Regions from separate parts of the Propionicimonas sp. T2.31MG-18 genome, predicted to be linked through region 3. Evidence: riboswitches for the same ligand, from Rfam matches in the RefSeq annotation. Region 3 holds a riboswitch; each other region holds the start of a gene.
The links. A riboswitch is a leader RNA that binds a small molecule or an ion and turns the genes downstream of it on or off. The one in region 3 is predicted to bind cobalamin.

Region 1 (4,198 bases), on a different contig from region 3:
GCCGCGGCGGTCCGGGACGACCCGGCCGCATCAACCACCAGCAGCACCGGCGCATCGATGAGCCGTGCGACGTGGGCGGTGGAGCCGAACCCGTCGCGTCCCAACTGGCCGTCGAAGAGCCCCATCACGCCTTCCACGATGGCCACTTCTGCCGGGGCGGGGGAGAGTGTGCCGTGCAGGAACAGCCGGGGCACGATCTCCTCACCGGTCAGGACGGCGTCAAGGTTGCGTCCGTCCCTGCCGGTCGCGAGCGCGTGATAGCCGGGGTCGATGAAGTCTGGGCCGACCTTGAAGCCGGCCACCTGTCGTCCGGAATCGGCCAGCGCAGCCATGATTCCGGTGGCGATGGTGGTCTTTCCCGCCGAGGATGCGGCGGCGGCGACGACGAGCCGGGGGATGGTCACCATTCGACGCCCGCCTGGCCCTTCTGGCCGGTGTCGAAGGGGTGCTTGCGCTTGGTCATCTCGGTGACGGTGGTGGCGATCTCGACCAGTTCGGCCGGGGCTGCCCGTCCGGTGACCACGACGTGCTGCAACCCGGGCCGGTCACGCAGCGTCGCCACCACCTCGCCGACGTCGAGCCAGCCCCAGATCAGCGGGTAGGTGAGTTCGTCCAGCACGTACAGCTGGTGTCGCTGCACCGCGAGGCGGGACGCCACTTCGGCCCACGCCTCCCGGGCCGCGTGGGCGTGCCCGGGCTCGGCCCCGGGCTTGCGGACCCAGCGGCGTCCGGCGCCGGTGGCGTACCACTCGACCTCCCCGCCGGTCCCGCTGCGTTCGTGCTCGGCCCCCAGCGCCTCGAGCGCGGCGCGTTCGCCGGTGACCCACTTCCCGGACTTGATGAACTGGAACACCCCGATCGACCAGCCCTGGTGCCACGCCCGCAGCGCGAGGCCCATCGCCGCGGTGGTCTTGCCCTTGCCCTCGCCGGTGTTCACGATCAGCGCGGGCAGGAGCCGCCGCTCCTTCGTGGTCAGCCCGTCCCCGGCGATGTCGACGGGTTCGCCCTCAGGCATGTCGGGGTCCGGTTCTCCTGCTCACGGCCCAGATTGTGCCGCATCCGGTTAGGGTGCTCGCCATGAACGACCACACCGGGAGTCCGGGCCAGCTCAGCGCCGGGTTGCCCGATGATGCGTTCGTCACCGACGGACTGCTGACCAAGCGGGTGCTGCGCGCTTACGCCCTGGCCGTGCTCGCCCCACGACCGGGGGAGCGGTTGTGGGACCTGGGTGCCGGCACCGGCTCGATCGCCATCGAGTGGTGCCGGTTGCATCCGGGCAACACGGCGATCGCGGTCGAACGGGACCCCGAGCGGGCCACGCGCATCGCCACCAACGCCACGAACCTGCAGGTTGCCGGCCAGCTCGCTGTGCGGGTCGGCGACGTGGCGTCGCTGCCCGCCGAGCTCCCCGCGCCCGACGCGGTCTTCGTCGGCGGCGGCGTGGAGGACCAGGTGCTGCAGGACTGCTGGGCAGCGCTCAGACGCAACGGACGACTCGTCGCCCACAGCGTCACCGCCGACTCCGACGCCGTGCTATTGGAGGCCTACCGGCGCTGGGGCGGCGAACTGAGCCGGATCGGGGTCGAGGTCGCCGAACCGATCGGACGTTTCACCGGCCTGCGGCCGCTGCGCAGCGTCACGAGCTGGGCCGCGACCAAGCGCTGACCCCGGACCGGTCCAGGCGGGCGCTGAGACGGGCGTCCCAGAATTACGCAATCTTGCTCATCGGGGCGTTTCGGGGTGCAAGGATCAAGTGCCGTCCACGACACGGAACCCGGTGAGAATCCGGGACGGTCGGGCCACTGTGACCTCAGCGATGGGGAAGTCAGATACGTGCGTGGGCGACGGTTCCTTAGGCCACGTCACCTAGAAAGGGAACTCACTGATGCATATCGCTGAGGGATTCCTACCTGTCGTTCACTGCGTCGCTTGGTACGCAGTCTCAACCCCGTTCGTGATCCGCGGAGCTCGCAAGGTCATCCAGGAGGCGAAGGAGCATCCGGAGTCCCGGCTGCTGCTCGCCGCCGCCGGCGCCTTCACCTTCGTCCTGTCCTCGATCAAGCTGCCCTCGGTCACCGGCAGCTCCTCCCACCCCACCGGCACCGGCCTGGGGGCCGTGCTGTTCAGGCCACCCGTGATGGCGTTCCTGTCCACGATCGTGCTGATCTTCCAGGCCTTGCTGCTGGCCCACGGCGGCATCACAACCCTGGGCGCGAACGTGTTCAGCATGGGCATCGCCGGGCCCTGGGTGGGTTACTGGTTCTGGAAGCTGTCCAGCCGTCTCGGCTGGCACCGCAATGTCGGCGTCTTTCTCGCCCTCGCCTTCGCTGACCTATCCACGTACCTGGTGACCAGTGTCCAGCTGGGTCTAGCCTTCCCCGACCCCGTCTCCGTCCTGGCCGGCTCGGTGGCCAAGTTCATGGGCGTGTTCGCCATCTCCCAGATCCCGCTGGCAATCGCCGAGGGCATCCTGGGGGTGCTGGTGTTCCGGCTGCTCACCGATGTCGCCAAGCCCGAGCTGGAACGCCTCGGCATCTTGCGCCCGGTCGTGAAGGAAGCGGTGGCCTGAGATGAGCAGGAAGACCTGGACCACCATCGCCCTCATTGCCGCGCTTGTCCTGATCTTCGGGATCAGCTTCGTTGTCGGTGGGCTTCACACCAACCCCGACGAACGCTTCGCCGGTACCGACTCGGTTGCCACCAGCACCATCCAGGAGTCCAACCCGGACTACCAGCCGTGGTTCGAGCCCTTCTTCCAGCCGGAATCCGGAGAAGTCGAGTCCGGACTGTTCGCACTGCAGGCGGCTCTCGGCGGCACCGTCCTCGGATTCGCCATCGGCGGCCTGTGGGGGCGTCGTCGCAGTGAACGGTCGCCCGCGACCGCTGAACCCAACGGGCCCGCTCCCGAGCCCGCGACCTGATGGCGCACGGCCTGGCGCTGGACCACGCAGCGTGGTCCAGCCCCTGGCGGTCGCGTTCGGTCAGGGACAAGGGCACCTTGTCGCTGGGCCTGCTCCTGGCCGCCATCTCGCTACCGCCATTCCCCGGTGGCGCCGCGGTTGCTGTGCTTAGCCTGGTGCTGCTGCTGGGCCCGATCCGCGTCGGCTGGACCCGGCTGGGCCGCATCGTGTGGCTGCCGCTGGTCTCCATCCTGATCGGCGTGGCGACGGTCGCGGTAAGCGTCAGCTGGGGCGCCAGCCTGCGCGTGCAGGTCACCCCTGCCGGTCTGGATCAAGCCGCGCAACTTGCCGTCCGTGCGGTCGCGGCCACCCTGGCGATGTTCACCCTCGCCTGCTCGACCCCGATGATCGACCTGCTGTCCTGCCTGCGGCATGCCCGCATCCCGGACCCGCTCATCGAGATCGCGGCACTTATCTATCGGTTCAGCTTCGGCCTACTGGAGAGCGCTGGAGCGATCCACCAGGCGCAGGAGGCACGGCTGGGCTATTCCACCCGATCCGCAGCGATGCGCTCGGCGTCCATGGGGGTGGCGGTGCTGTTGCTCCGCTCCTGGGACCGGGCCCGTCGCCTGGAAGCGGGGCTTGCTGCACGGGGCTACGAAGACACGCTACGGACCCTGGAACCGGCACGGACCAGGTCCACCGGCTTCCTGGTCACCAGCGTCGCGACACTCGCAATGCTGGTTGCCGGCTCGGTGGGCTGGATGGTGTTGCGATGAGCCACCGCCAACTCTCCGCCGAAGGTCTTGAGGTTGCCTTCGGGCACCGGCAAGTGCTCCGCGGCGCAGACCTCGAGATCCCGCGCGGACGGTGCCTCGCCCTGCTCGGCGCCAACGGATCGGGCAAGACCACGCTGCTACGAGCGCTGGCTGGCTCGGTCAAGCCGGGCCACGGGAACGTCCTGGTCGACGGCGCTGCCGTGGCGTTCGACCGGTCTGGTCTGCGGGCGCACCGGCAGGTCGTCCAGCTTGTCGCGCAGAACCCCGACGACCAGTTGTTCGCCGCCGATGTGTACCGTGACGTCTCCTTCGGTCCGCTGAACCTCGGATTGGGCGAAGCCGAGGTACGACAGCGGGTGGCGCAGGCGTTGGCCGTCCTGTCCATCGAGGACCTCGCGGAGCGGCCGATCCACGAGTTGTCCTACGGGCAGCGAAAGCGGGTCGCGATCGCCGGGGCAGTGGCAATGCAGCCTTGCGTCATGCTGCTCGACGAGCCCACCGCCGGGCTCGACCCGCAAG
Region 2 (4,198 bases), on a different contig from region 3:
GGCGAGCTTGGCGTCGGTCGGGCCGCCGGAGTCCTTGGTGACCAGCACATCGATCTCGTACCTGCGCAGCAGGTCGAGTTCGTCATCGATCCGGAACGGGCCGCGTGCGCGCAGCACCGTCCAGGAGGCCGGGATCGCAATGTCGGGTGGGTCGATCACGCGGGCGAGGACGAAGCGGTCGCCCCAGTCGGCGAACTCGGCCAGCGACTGCCGCCCGATCGTCAGGAAGACCCGTTCGCCCAGCCCGCCCGCGATCTCCCGTGCCTGGTCGATCGAGTCGGCCCAGTGCCAGGACGCGGCGTCCGGATGGACGGCCCAGCTGGGCCGTGACAGTCGCAGCAACGGCACCCCGGTCCGGGCACAGGCGTCAGCCGCGTTCGCGCTCATCCGTTCGGCGAACGGGTGGGTCGCGTCGATCACCGCGTCGACGTGCTGGCCGCGCAGGTAGCCGGCGAGTCCGTCCGCGCCGCCGAAGCCGCCGACCCTGGTCGTGCCCTGCGGCGGGTGCAGGTCGGCCACGGCGCCGGCCAGCGACGTGACGACAGAGATGCCCTCGGCGTGGAGCAGGCGGGCGAGCTCGCGCGCCTCGGCGGTGCCGCCCAGCAGCAGGACGTTCATCGCCGCCTCGCGAGCGCGACCAGGACGCTCAGGCCGGCAGCCCCGGCCGAGACCGCCAGTGCCAGACGGTTCGCGCGGGCGAGGTCGGCCGCCGACGGTGCGGGGCCGCGTCCAAGTTCGCCGCGGTCCTCCTCGACGCCGCCGTAGGTGTTGCGGCCGCCCAGGGTGACTCCCAGGGCACCGGCGAAGGCGGCCTCGACCACACCGCCGTTGGGGCTGGGGTGCCGCCCTGACTGGTGACGCACGGCGCGCAGGGCGTCCGCGGGTCGTCCGCCCACCAGTGGGGCGGCCAGGACGGCAAGCCCGCCGCTGACCCGTGCCGGCAGGAGATTGGCCAGGTCGTCGAGCTTCGCCGCGGCCCAGCCGAAGTTGCCGTAGCGGTCGTTGCGGTAGCCGACCATCGCGTCGAGGGTGTTGATCGCCCTGTAGGCCAACAGCCCGGGAACGCCGGCGACCGCACCCCACAACAGTGGGGCGACCACCGCGTCGGAGGTGTTCTCCGCCACCGACTCCAGGGCGGCGCGGGCCACGCCGTCGGCATCGAGGGTCTGCGGGTCCCGGCTGACCAGGTGGCTGACCTGGAGTCGTGCCGCGGACAGGTCGCCGGCGTCCAGGTGGGCCGCGACCGCCTCGGACTCACGGGCCAGCGACCTCCCACCCAGCACCGTCCAGGTGGCTGCTGCGGTCGCCAGGGTCGCCAGCACCGGGTGTCTGGCGCTGCGGGCAACCAGGCTCCCGACAGCGGCCGCGCCCCCGACCAGCACGGCGACATGGACGGCTCCGTGCAGCCGGTCGTCGGCGTAGGTGCGATCCTCCACCGCAGTGGCGAGGCGGCCGAAGCCGGCCACCGGGTGCCAGCGAAGCGGGTCACCGAGCAGCTGGTCGGCCGCCCAGCCCAGGGCGAGGCCGACAGCTGTCGCCGTCCCCGGTGCTTCCATGACCAACCTTTCGCCGGTGGCAATTGTTCGCCATCGAGTGTGCCAGACTGGGCGCCGCAGAGATGTGCCGAGGAACTCCGGTGAGCCCGAAAGGGCAAGTCCGGGGCGGTCCCGCCACTGTGACCGGTCCACGCACCACGCGTGGACCGGGAGCCAGGAACTCGCCTCACTGCCGAGCAACGAGATCGGGCGAGGACACCTGAGGAGGCTCCCTTGGACACTGCTGCACGCATTCCTGCCCTGGTTGGGGTGGGCGTCGGCCCCGGCGACCCCGAACTCGTCACCCGAAAAGCGGTGGCGGCCTTCGATCGGGCTGACGTGATCCTGGTGCCGAGCACAGAGGCCAGCGGCGACGACGCCGGCCGGGCCGAGCAGGTCGTGCTCGCCGCCTGCCCTGAGGCCGCGGGCAAGCTGCGTCGGGTGCCGTTCAGCATGGCGCAACGCACTGGTGTCGGCGCCAAGCGGCGCCAGTCGTGGGAGGCGTCCGCGCAGGCCGCCGTCGACGCGTTCCAGGCGGGGGCGGCCACGGTCGCCTTCGCCACCGTCGGCGACCCGAGCGTCTACTCGACGTTCTCGTACCTCGCCGCCCAGGTACAGGCAGTGGTGCCCGACGTTGACGTGTCGGTCGTGCCGGGCATCACTGCCATGCAGGCGCTGGCCGCGGCCAGCCTGACCCCGCTCGTCGAGGGACGCGAAAGCCTCACCCTCGTACCAGTGACGGCCGGGCTGGCCGCGGTCGGCGCCGCCCTCGAGCATGCCGACACCGTCGTCGCCTACAAGGGCGGACGCCAGCTGGCCGACCTGCTCGCACTCGTCCACGACCGCGGCCTGGATGGCGTGCTTGGGGTGAACGTGGGCCTGCCCGGCCAAACCATCACCCCGCTCAGCGAGGTGGAGGCCACCAGCGCGCCCTACTTCAGCACCGTCCTCGTCGCACCGCGGCGCACCACCACCGGCGGCGCACTGTGAGCGGCCAGGTCGTCTTCGTCGGCGCCGGCCCGGGCTCAGCGGACCTGATCACTGTGCGTGGCGCCCGGGTGATCGAGCAGGCCGACATCGTGATCTGGGCCTCCAGCCTGGTCGATGCCGCCATCGTTGCGAACACCAAGCCCGGCGCGCTCGTGGTCGACTCCGCGACCGAGTCGCTGGAGGACATCACCCCGCTGTATCAGCGCGCCCACGACGAGGACCTGCTGGTCGCCCGCGTCCATACCGGCGACCCGTCGATCTACGGGGCCACCGCCGAGCAGCGCCGCATCTGTGAGCGGATCGGCATCCCGCACCGCACCATCCCCGGCGTCTCGGCCTTCTCCGCCGCCGCTGCCCGCATGGACGCCGAGATCACCATCCCCGAGGTTTCCCAGACCCTCATCCTCACCCGCCTCGAAGGCGGCCGCACCCCGATGCCCGACCGGGAGACGGTCCGCGGTTTCGCCGCTCACGGCGTCACCATGGCGCTGTACCTGTCCGCGGCCCGCAACAAGGTGCTCCAGGACGAGCTGCTCGCCGGCGGCTACCCGGCCGACACGCCCTGCATCGTCGGCTACCGGGTCAGCTGGCCCGACGAGTTGATGCTGCGCTGCCCCCTGGCCGAACTGTCGGCCACGATGAAGGCCCACAAGTTGTGGAAGCACACCGTCGTGCTCGTCGGACCAGCCCTGGCCGAGCAGCACGACACCCGCAGCCACCTCTACCACCCCGGTTTCCGCCACGAGTACCGCGCCGCCGACGGCACCCCACTGGTGACCAGGACCGACACGTGATCACCGTCCACGGCCTGCTCGGCACTCCCACCCTCGAGTTGCGGGTGGCCGCCGCCACCGCCGACTGGGTGGTGGGCGGCCAACGCCACCTCGACGCCCTCGAGGTCGACGACTCCCGACGCATCACCCTCGGAGCGCTACGACCGGCCGTCGAACAGCTGGCCACTCTGCCCGAGGACCAGGTGGTCGTCGTGATCGCGAGCGGCGACCCGTTGTACTTCGGCGTCGTCAGGACGTTGCGGGCTGCGGGTCTTCGTCCCCGCGTGGTGCCGGCCGTGTCCTCGATCGCGGCCGCATTCGCCGCCGTCGGCCTGCCCTGGGACGACGCCGCCGTCGTCAGCGTCCACGGTCGTCCACTCGAACCGGCCCTCGACCTGGTGCACACCGCCGGAAAGGTCGCGGTGTTCACCTCGGCGGAGCACGGCATCAGGGAGCTGGCCACCGCCCTGGACGGCCTGGGCCGGTGGTTCGTCCTGGCCGAGCGGCTCGGCGAACCCGACGAACGCGTCCGTGTCCTCACCACCGCCGCTGCGCGCACCACCGTCCCGCGCGAACCCAACGTCGTCCTCGTCCTCGACCGGCACCCCGCCGACGACGACGCGCCGTGGCCGGGAGGCGTCGCCGGCCCCACCCGCCACCCATCACCCCTCGTCATCGGAGAACAGCCATGATCGGACAGGTCACGAGCGGCCCGGGCAGCCGCGCCCGCGCCGACCAGATCGACGCCATCCTCGGCCAGGAAAGCCGCCGCTACACCGACGGTGCCGTCGCCGGCCTCCCGCAGGCGTGGGCCGAGTGCGACCTGATCGTCAGCCACCTGGCCCTCGGCGCCACCACCCGCATCCTCGCCCCCCTGCTGGCATCGAAGACGACCGACCC
Region 3 (4,198 bases):
CCAGAGGCCGGCCGCTGACCGGGGTGACCACCGCCCCGGGATCCCACGGCGCGGCGTCCAGATCGGGCGCGGACGCCGCCACGGCGAGCACCGCCTGGAGGTCGACGTGTTCGGCCACATGCGCGGCGAGCGCCCCGATGGTGTCGGCGGACTCCCGTCGCTCGGCCGCCGGGACGAGCCCGAGGTGGCGCGACGGCGCGGAGATCGCGGCGCTGCGCGGCACCATGCCAAGCACCGGCAGGCCGGCGGCGGCGAACACTGCGGCGAGTTCGGAGCCGTGACGGGCGCTGGCTACCCGGTTCACGACGACCCCGGCGATCCGCACCCGCGGGTCGAAGCCGCGGAGTCCGAGGGCGGCGGCGGCGGCCGTCCGGGAGGAACCGGAGGCGTCCACCACGAGCAGCACGGGGGCGTCCAGCAGGCGGGCGACGTGCGCGGTGGAGCCGAAACCGTCGCGGCCGAGCTGGCCGTCGAACAGGCCCATCACGCCCTCGATGATCGCGACCTCGGCTGGTGCCGGGGTGAGGGCGCCGTGCACGAACAGCGGGCGCACCAGGTCCTCGCTGGTCAGCACCGGGTCGAGGTTCCGTCCGGGACGGCCGGTGGCCAGCCCGTGGTAGCCGGGATCGATGAAGTCAGGACCGACCTTGAACCCGGCGACCTCGTGGCCGGCGGCGCGCAGCGCACCCATCAGGCCGGTCGCGATGGTGGTCTTGCCTGCCGAGGAGGCCGCGGCGGCGACGACGAGGCGGGGGACGGTCACCATTCGATGCCCGCCTGCCCCTTCTGGCCGGTGTCGAAGGGGTGCTTCATCTTGGTCATGTGGGTGACGGTGGTCGCGATCCCGATCAGCTCCGCCGGGGCGCCACGTCCGGTGACCACCACGTGCTGGGTGCCGGGACGGTCGCGGAGAGTGGCGACCACGTCGGCGACCTCGATCCAGCCCCAGGTCAGCGGGTAGGTGAACTCGTCCAGGACGTAGAGGGTGTGGCGTTGCGCGGCGAGACGGTCCTTCACTTCGGCCCACGCCTCGCGTGCGGCCGTGGACTGGTCGGGTTCGGCGTCGGGCTTGCGCACCCAGCGTCGGCCTGCACCGGTCGCGAACCACTCGACCTCGCCGCCGGCGCCGGTGCGCCGGTGTTCGGCACCGAGCGCCTCGAGTGCGACCTGCTCGCCGGAGAGCCACTTGCCGGACTTGACGAACTGGAACACGCCGATCGACCAGCCCTGGTGCCAGGCACGCAGCGCCAGCCCCATCGCCGCCGTGGTCTTGCCCTTGCCCTCGCCGGTGTTGACCACCAGGGCCGGACGCAGCCGCCGCTCGCGAGTGCTCAACCCGTCGTCCGCGACCTGGGCGGGCGCGCCCTCAGGCATGACGGGTCGGGTGCCGGCTGGTGCTCACGGGCCATGATTGTGCCCCATCTGGCTAGGGTGCTCGGCATGAACGCCGATCTGCCCGCCGTGCGCCAGCTCAGCGCCGGGCTGCCCGACGAGGCCTTCGCCACCGACGGCCTGCTCACCAAACGGGTGCTGCGAGCCCACGCCCTGGCCATGCTGTCGCCGGTCGGGGACGAGTTGCTGTGGGATCTCGGCGCCGGCACGGGCAGCATCGGCATCGAGTGGTGCCGCCTCCATCCCGGCAACACGGCGGTGGCGGTGGAACGCGACCCCGACCGTGCCGCCCGCATCGCGGCCAACGCCGCCCGCCTCGGAGCCGCCCACCGGGTGCAGGTGCGGGTGGCGACGGTCGCCGACGTGCTGGACGATCTGCCTGCGCCGGACGCGGTCTTCGTGGGCGGCGGGGTGGAGGCCGGCATCCTGCACGCCTGCTGGGACGTCCTCGCTCCAGGCGGGCGGCTGGTGGCGCACAGTGTCACCGCCGAGTCCGACGCCGTCCTGCTGGAGGCCTACCGCCGGTGGGGCGGCGACCTCGCCCGGATTGGGGTCGAGACCGCCGAGCCGATCGGCCGGTTCACCGTCTTCCGGCCGCTGCGGACGGTCACCACCTGGACGGCCACCAGGCGCTGAGCCGCGTCCCCTGCTGCGGGCGACCGCCCGGCGCGGGGTGAGACGCCCATCCCAGAATTGCGCAATCGTGCGTATCGGCGACGGTTCGGTGCAAGGATCGGCCTGCCGTCCACGACACGGAACCCGGTGCGAATCCGGGACGGTCGGGCCACTGTGACCCCAGCGACGGGGGAGTCAGATACGTGCGTGGGCGACGGTTCCTTTAGGCCACGTCACCTAGAAAGGGAACTCGCCGATGCATATCGCTGAGGGATTCCTACCCGTTGTCCACTGCGTCGCCTGGTACGCAGTCTCCGCCCCGTTCGTCATCCACGGCGGCCGCAAGGTCGTCCAGCAGGCGAAGGAGCATCCGGAGTCCCGGCTGCTGCTCGCCGCCGCCGGTGCCTTCACTTTCGTCCTGAGCTCGATCAAACTCCCTTCGGTCACCGGAAGTTCCTCGCACCCGACCGGCACCGGCCTGGGCGCGGTCCTGTTCAAACCACCGGTGATGGCGTTCCTGTCCACCATCGTCCTCGTCTTCCAAGCACTGCTGCTCGCGCACGGCGGCATCACGACCCTGGGTGCCAACGTGTTCAGCATGGGCATCGCCGGGCCGTGGATCGGCTACTGGTTCTACAAGCTGTCCAACCAGCTCAAATGGAACCAGAACGTCGGGGTGTTCCTCGCTCTCGCGTTCGCGGACCTGTCCACCTACCTGGTCACCAGCATCCAACTCGGGCTCGCCTTCCCGGACCCCGTCTCCGGCCTGGCCGGCTCGGTGGCCAAGTTCCTCGGCGTGTTCGCCATTTCCCAGATCCCGCTGGCCATCGCAGAAGGCATCCTCGGCGTGCTGGTGTTCCGGTTGCTCACCGACGTCGCCAAGCCCGAGCTGGAGCGCCTCGGCGTCCTGCCCGGTTCGATGAAGGCGGAGGTGGCCTGAGATGAGCAGGAAGACCTGGACCACGATCGCGCTCGTCGCGGCGCTGGTGATCATCTTCGGCGTGAGCTTCGTCATCGGAGGGATCCACACCAACCCGGACGAACGCTTCGCCGGCACCGACTCCGTGGCCACCTCGACGATCGAGGAGGCGAACCCCGGCTACGAGCCCTGGTTCGAGCCCTTCTTCCAGCCCGAGTCCGGTGAGGTCGAGTCCGGCCTGTTCGCCCTCCAGGCGGCAATCGGCGGCTCCATCCTCGGGTTCGCCATCGGTGGCCTGTGGGGTCGCCGCCGCGGCGAGAAGGTGTCCGCCGGCGAGCCGGCTGCCGACGGCTCCGCGGCACCCGAACCCACGGCCTGATGGCCCACGGCCTGGCGCTGGACCACGCTGCGTGGTCCAGCCCCTGGCGGGCTCGTTCGGTTCGCGACAAGGGCCTGCTGTCGGTCGGGCTGCTGCTCGCCGCCGTCTCCCTGCCGCCCTTCCCCGGCGGCGTGCTGGTGGCAGTGGCCAGCCTTGTCCTCCTGCTGGGCCCGATTCGGGTGGGCTGGGCCCGACTCGGGCGCGTCCTCTGGATCCCGCTGACCTCGATCCTGATCGGCGTCGCCACCGTCGCGGTGAGCGTCAACTGGGATGGCGGACTCCGCGTGCAGCTGACGCCGGAGGGACTGGCGACGGCCGGCGGTCTTGCCGTCCGCGCGTTGGCGGCGACCCTGGCCATGTTCACCCTCGCCTGCTCGACCCCGATGATCGATCTGCTGTCGAGCCTGCGCCACGTACGGGTCCCCGACGCGCTGATCGAGATCGCGGCGCTGATCTACCGCTTCAGCTTCGGGCTCCTCGAGAGCGCCGGCGCGATCCACCAGGCCCAGACCGCCAGACTGGGCTACGCCAGCCGGTCGGCGGCCATGCGCTCGGCGTCCATGGGCGTGGCGGTGCTGTTCCTGCGGTCGTGGGACCGCGCCCGCCGGATGGAGGCCGGCCTCGCCGGGCGCGGCTACGAGGACGCGCTGCGCACCCTTGAACCTGCGCGGCGCCGGTCATCGGCGTTCCTCGCCGCAAGTATCGCGCTGCTGGTGGTCATCGCCGGCGGCGCCCTGGCCTGGGAGGTGCTGGCGTGAGCCACCGTCGACTGTCCGCTTCCGCCCTGGCGGTGTCGTTCGGCCACCGCGAGGTGCTGCGCGGGGCCGACCTGGAGATCCCTCGCGGCAAGCGGCTGGCCCTGCTCGGAGCGAACGGTTCGGGCAAGACCACCC
Region 4 (4,198 bases), on a different contig from region 3:
GCTCGGGCACCGGGCACGCGATCACCGCGCTCGCCGAAGCCATGCCGGAGGCGAACCTGGTGGCGTTCGAGGTGTTCACCCCCGCGGTCGCCTCGACGCTGGGACGGCTGGCGCGCCACGGCGTGGGCAACGTGCGGCTGGTGGTCGCCGACGGTGCGCAGGCGCTGGCGAGCGTGGTCGGCGAGGGAGAGCTCAGCGAGCTGTGGACGTTCTTCCCCGACCCGTGGCACAAGGCGCGCCACCACAAGCGGCGCCTGGTCGGGCCGGCGTTCGCCGCCCTGGTCGCCTCCCGGCTCGCGCCGGGCGGGGTGTGGCGGCTGGCCACCGACTGGGACGACTACGCCGAGGCGATGCGCGAGGTGCTGGACGCAGAGCCGGGCCTGGTGAACTGCCACGACGGGTGGGCCCCCCGCTTCGCTGCGCGCCCGGTGACCAAGTACGAGCGGCGCGGCCTCGAGGCCGGGCGCACCATCCACGACCTCGCCTACCGCCGCGCATGACCCGCTACCGCCTCGACCTCGGCTACGACGGCACCGGCTTCCACGGGTGGGCGGCCCAGACCGGCCTGCGCACCGTGCAGGGCGAGCTGGAGTCGTGGATCGGCCGCGTGCTGCGGCTGCCCGCGCCCCCGGTGCTGGCCTGCGCGGGACGGACGGACGCCGGCGTCCACGCCCGCGGGCAGGTGGCGCACGTCGACCTCGACCTGTCCGGGCCCGAGGACGTGGCCGCCACGCTCCAGCGCCGGTTGCGTCGCGCCCTTCCCGAGGACCTCGCCGTGCACAGCGTGCGGGTGGCGCCGCCGGGGTTCGACGCGCGCTTCGCCGCGATCTGGCGCCGCTACGCCTACCGCCTGGCCGACCGGACGCTCGACCCGCTGGTGCGGCACACCACGGCGACCGTCCGCGGCGAGGTCGACGTCGACCGGCTGAACGAGGCCGGCGGGGGACTGCTCGGGTTGCACGACTTCGCCGCCTTCTGCCGGGCGCGCGAGGGCGCGACGACGATCCGCGAACTCCAGGTGCTGCACGCCGTGCGCACCGCGGACGGCCGCGTCGAGATCGGCGTGCGGGCCGACGCGTTCTGCCACTCGATGGTGCGCTCGCTGGTGGGCGCCCTGGTGGAGGTGGGCACCGGGCGTCGCGACGGCGACTGGCTGCACGGTCTGCTGGAGGCGCCGGGGCGTGCGGGCGACGTGCCGGTGATGGCCGCGCGCGGGCTGGTGCTGGAGGAGGTCGGCTACCCGCCGGACGACCGGCTGGCCGACCGCGCACGCGAGGCGAGAGCGTTCCGGACCCTGGAGGAGCAGTCGTGAGCCACTACTTCCACACACCCACCGGCGAGGAGCACCGCCGCGAGGTGGGCATGCGGTTCTGGGACACCGACTGGACGTTCACGACCGCGGACGGGGTGTTCTCCGCCGACGGGCTCGACCTGGGCACGTCTGTGCTGCTGCGCGAGTCGGTGCCGCCGGCCGGGGCCACCCGGCTGCTCGACCTGGGGTGTGGGTACGGGGTGCTCGCCGTCGCGCTCGCCACCGCCTGCCCGGAGGCGGTGGTGGACGCCGTCGACACCAACGCCCGTGCGCTGGAGCTGTGCGCGGCGAACGCCACGGCCCACGGCGTGGGCGACCGCGTCCGTCCGCTGGCGCCCGCGGACGCCGACCCGGACGCCCGCTACGACGAGATCTGGTCGAACCCGCCGATCCGGATCGGAAAGGCCGCCCTGCACGAACTGCTGCTCACCTGGCTGCCGCGGCTCGCGCCGGGCGGGACGGCGCGCCTGGTGGTCGGCCGGAACCTCGGCGCGGACTCGCTCCAGGCGTGGCTCAACTCCTCGGGCTACCGCTGCGAGCGGGAGGCCAGCGCCAAGGGATTCCGGGTGTTCTCCGTGCGTGCTGAATCCGCGCCGTAGCCCTCCCCGCGGAGGCCCTCGCGTCCTAGGCTTGCAGCGTCGCTCCCTACGAGAACAGAAGGGCAACGCATGACTGAAGAGAACACCCCCAAGGAAGGCGCGGAAGGCTTCCTCGGCGGCCTGCTGGGCAAGGCCAAGGAGTTCGGCGAGAAGGCCAAGGACGTCGCCGGTGACGCCTTCGAGGCGGTGAAGGACTTCGCGGAGGACCTGCCCGAGAACGCCCAGAAGCTCGCCGCCGACGCGTCCGCGGCAGCGAAGGACTTCGCGGAGGACCTGCCCGAGAACGCCCAGAAGCTCGCCGCCGGCGCCCAGAAGCTGGCCGGCGACGCTGTCGAGAAGGCCAAGGACCTCATCGACGGGGACGCGGCTGCGGCCGAGCCGCCGGCACCGGCTCCCGCGGAGACCCCGGCCGACCCGCCGGCTCCGACCGCCTGACCTTGCCGTCCACGCAACGGGGTGCCCGATTCGGGCACCCCGTTGTACTTTTTGGTTCACCCCTTGTCACGGCCACCGTCGCCACCGCCCATGGGTTAGCCTGAGGCCACCTGAACCTTTGCAGGGGAACCCGGTGCAAGTCCGGGACTGACCCGCAACCGTGACGACGGCAACTGCCGTCCAAGTCGGAATGCCTGCACAAGTTCTGGCTCATTCACACCCGTCGTGGCATACGGGCGAGTCGGACGCGCGCAGTTGGCCCCGGATCACCTGGAGGCCCCGCGCGAAAGGACTTCCGTGTTCAACTCATTCCGACGATCCCTGGCTGCCGGGTCTGCGGTCGTGATCGCACTGCTCGGCCTGCCCGCCGTCCCGACCGCCGACGCCGCGCCCGCCGCCGCCGACGCCACCCGGGCCGCGAACTACCTGGTGCGCAATCTGCCGAAGACCGCCGACGGCGTCGGTGCCTCGGCCACGGTCGCGCTCGGCCTGGCCACCGCCAACGACTGCACCTACGCGCCCGCGCTGCGCACGCTGGTGAGCCAGATGGAGAAGGGCGCGAAGGGCTACCTGTACCCGGGCAAGAAGCTCAACCCGGCCCGCGCGGCCAACCTGGCGATCGCGGTGGAGGCGCTGGGCCTCAACCCGCGCAAGTTCGCCGGCTACAACCTCGTCTCGCTGGTCACCAAGGGCCTGCCGGCCGACGGCCGGATCGGCTCGTCGGACTCCGCGTTCAGCCAGAGCCTGGGCATCATCGCCCTCGACCGGGCGGACGCGACCATCCCGGTGACGCTGCTCACCAAGCTGCTCAGCCTCCAGGACGACACCGGCGCCTTCGGCTACGACTTCAACGGCTTCCAGGCCGACCCCGACACCACCGGCATGGGGATCCTCGCGCTGCACGCCATCGGCCAGCTCGACCCGCAGGTGGACGCGGCGAAGGACTGGGCCGACGACAACCAGGTGGAGGACGGCTACTGGGCGAGCTACTCCCCCGTCGACTCCACCGGCCTGCTCGGCTCCGCGCTGGCCGCAGAGGGCGAGGACGTCGCCACAGCCAAGACGTGGCTGGGGAGCGTGCAGAACGCCGACGGCGGGTTCCCGAACTCGCTGGACGAGGGAACCGCGTCTGACCTGATGGCCACCGTCGACGCGCTCTACCTGATCAGCGGCAAGAGCCTGCTCGACGCCTCGGTCAACCTGGGCAAGTGCCCCAAGAACGCGCCGAAGCTGCCGGCGGCCACCACCTCCTGCACCGGCGTGTGGGTGGTCGTCGACCGCGGCAACGGCCAGGAGACCGTGCGCTGCGCCACCTCGTACTCCACGGGCATCGCGGCGCTGAAGAGCGCCGGGTTCACCGTGAAGACCTTCAGCACCACGTGGGGCCCATCGGTGTGCCAGGTCACCGGCTTCCCGCTCACCTGCGATACGACGTTCGACACCGGCTACTGGAGCTACTGGCAGGCGACCCAGAATGAAGACGGCACGTGGGCTGCCTGGGACTACGCGTCAACCGGCCCGTCGAGTTCCACGCCCAAGAAGGGAGTTGCGGAGGGCCACCTCTGGGTTCCCACCGGCAGCTCAAACGATACGCTGAAGGTGAGCGTCCCCAAGGGCTACGCCGCGTCCCCCGTGCCGACGATCGAGAACCAGACCACCCCGGCCAGCACCACGCCGAAGGTCGGCGAGACCCTCGGAGCCGTCACCGGCACCTGGGATCCCGTCCCCGCCTTCAGCTACCGCTGGTACCGCAACGGCAGCTCGATCTCCGGCGCGACCAAGGCCACCTACAAGCTGACGAAGTACGACGTCGGCCGGGTGATCACGGTGAAGGTGACCGCGAAGCTCAGCG

Region 1: another riboswitch for cobalamin. It lies ahead of ACFQQJ_RS02655 (energy-coupling factor ABC transporter permease); the one in region 3 lies ahead of ACFQQJ_RS14880 (energy-coupling factor ABC transporter permease).
Region 2: another riboswitch for cobalamin. It lies ahead of cobI (precorrin-2 C(20)-methyltransferase); the one in region 3 lies ahead of ACFQQJ_RS14880 (energy-coupling factor ABC transporter permease).
Region 4: another riboswitch for cobalamin. It lies ahead of ACFQQJ_RS00780 (hypothetical protein); the one in region 3 lies ahead of ACFQQJ_RS14880 (energy-coupling factor ABC transporter permease).

Annotation. Positions count from the first base shown of each region.
Region 1 is NZ_CAXWGX010000001.1:632,048-636,245, reverse strand. It holds partial or broken gene ACFQQJ_RS02670 (cobyrinate a,c-diamide synthase) at 1-404, opposite strand, end outside; gene cobO (cob(I)yrinic acid a,c-diamide adenosyltransferase) at 401-1,015, opposite strand; gene cbiT (precorrin-6Y C5,15-methyltransferase (decarboxylating) subunit CbiT) at 1,078-1,665, shown strand; cobalamin riboswitch at 1,735-1,856, shown strand; gene ACFQQJ_RS02655 (energy-coupling factor ABC transporter permease) at 1,886-2,569, shown strand; gene ACFQQJ_RS02650 (energy-coupling factor ABC transporter substrate-binding protein) at 2,571-2,921, shown strand; gene cbiQ (cobalt ECF transporter T component CbiQ) at 2,921-3,679, shown strand; gene ACFQQJ_RS02640 (energy-coupling factor ABC transporter ATP-binding protein) at 3,676-4,198, shown strand, end outside.
Region 2 is NZ_CAXWGX010000001.1:639,195-643,392, forward strand. It holds gene ACFQQJ_RS02680 (cobalt-precorrin-6A reductase) at 1-618, opposite strand, end outside; gene ACFQQJ_RS02685 (cobalamin biosynthesis protein) at 615-1,556, opposite strand; cobalamin riboswitch at 1,589-1,740, shown strand; gene cobI (precorrin-2 C(20)-methyltransferase) at 1,770-2,525, shown strand; gene cobM (precorrin-4 C(11)-methyltransferase) at 2,522-3,319, shown strand; gene cbiE (precorrin-6y C5,15-methyltransferase (decarboxylating) subunit CbiE) at 3,316-3,990, shown strand; gene cobJ (precorrin-3B C(17)-methyltransferase) at 3,987-4,198, shown strand, end outside.
Region 3 is NZ_CAXWGX010000028.1:72,166-76,363, forward strand. It holds gene ACFQQJ_RS14865 (cobyrinate a,c-diamide synthase) at 1-766, opposite strand, end outside; gene cobO (cob(I)yrinic acid a,c-diamide adenosyltransferase) at 760-1,374, opposite strand; gene cbiT (precorrin-6Y C5,15-methyltransferase (decarboxylating) subunit CbiT) at 1,441-2,028, shown strand; cobalamin riboswitch at 2,100-2,233, shown strand; gene ACFQQJ_RS14880 (energy-coupling factor ABC transporter permease) at 2,264-2,947, shown strand; gene ACFQQJ_RS14885 (energy-coupling factor ABC transporter substrate-binding protein) at 2,949-3,305, shown strand; gene cbiQ (cobalt ECF transporter T component CbiQ) at 3,305-4,063, shown strand; gene ACFQQJ_RS14895 (energy-coupling factor ABC transporter ATP-binding protein) at 4,060-4,198, shown strand, end outside.
Region 4 is NZ_CAXWGX010000001.1:169,298-173,495, forward strand. It holds gene trmB (tRNA (guanosine(46)-N7)-methyltransferase TrmB) at 1-500, shown strand, start outside; gene truA (tRNA pseudouridine(38-40) synthase TruA) at 497-1,312, shown strand; gene ACFQQJ_RS00770 (class I SAM-dependent methyltransferase) at 1,363-1,911, shown strand; gene ACFQQJ_RS00775 (hypothetical protein) at 1,981-2,346, shown strand; cobalamin riboswitch at 2,422-2,563, shown strand; gene ACFQQJ_RS00780 (hypothetical protein) at 2,644-4,198, shown strand, end outside.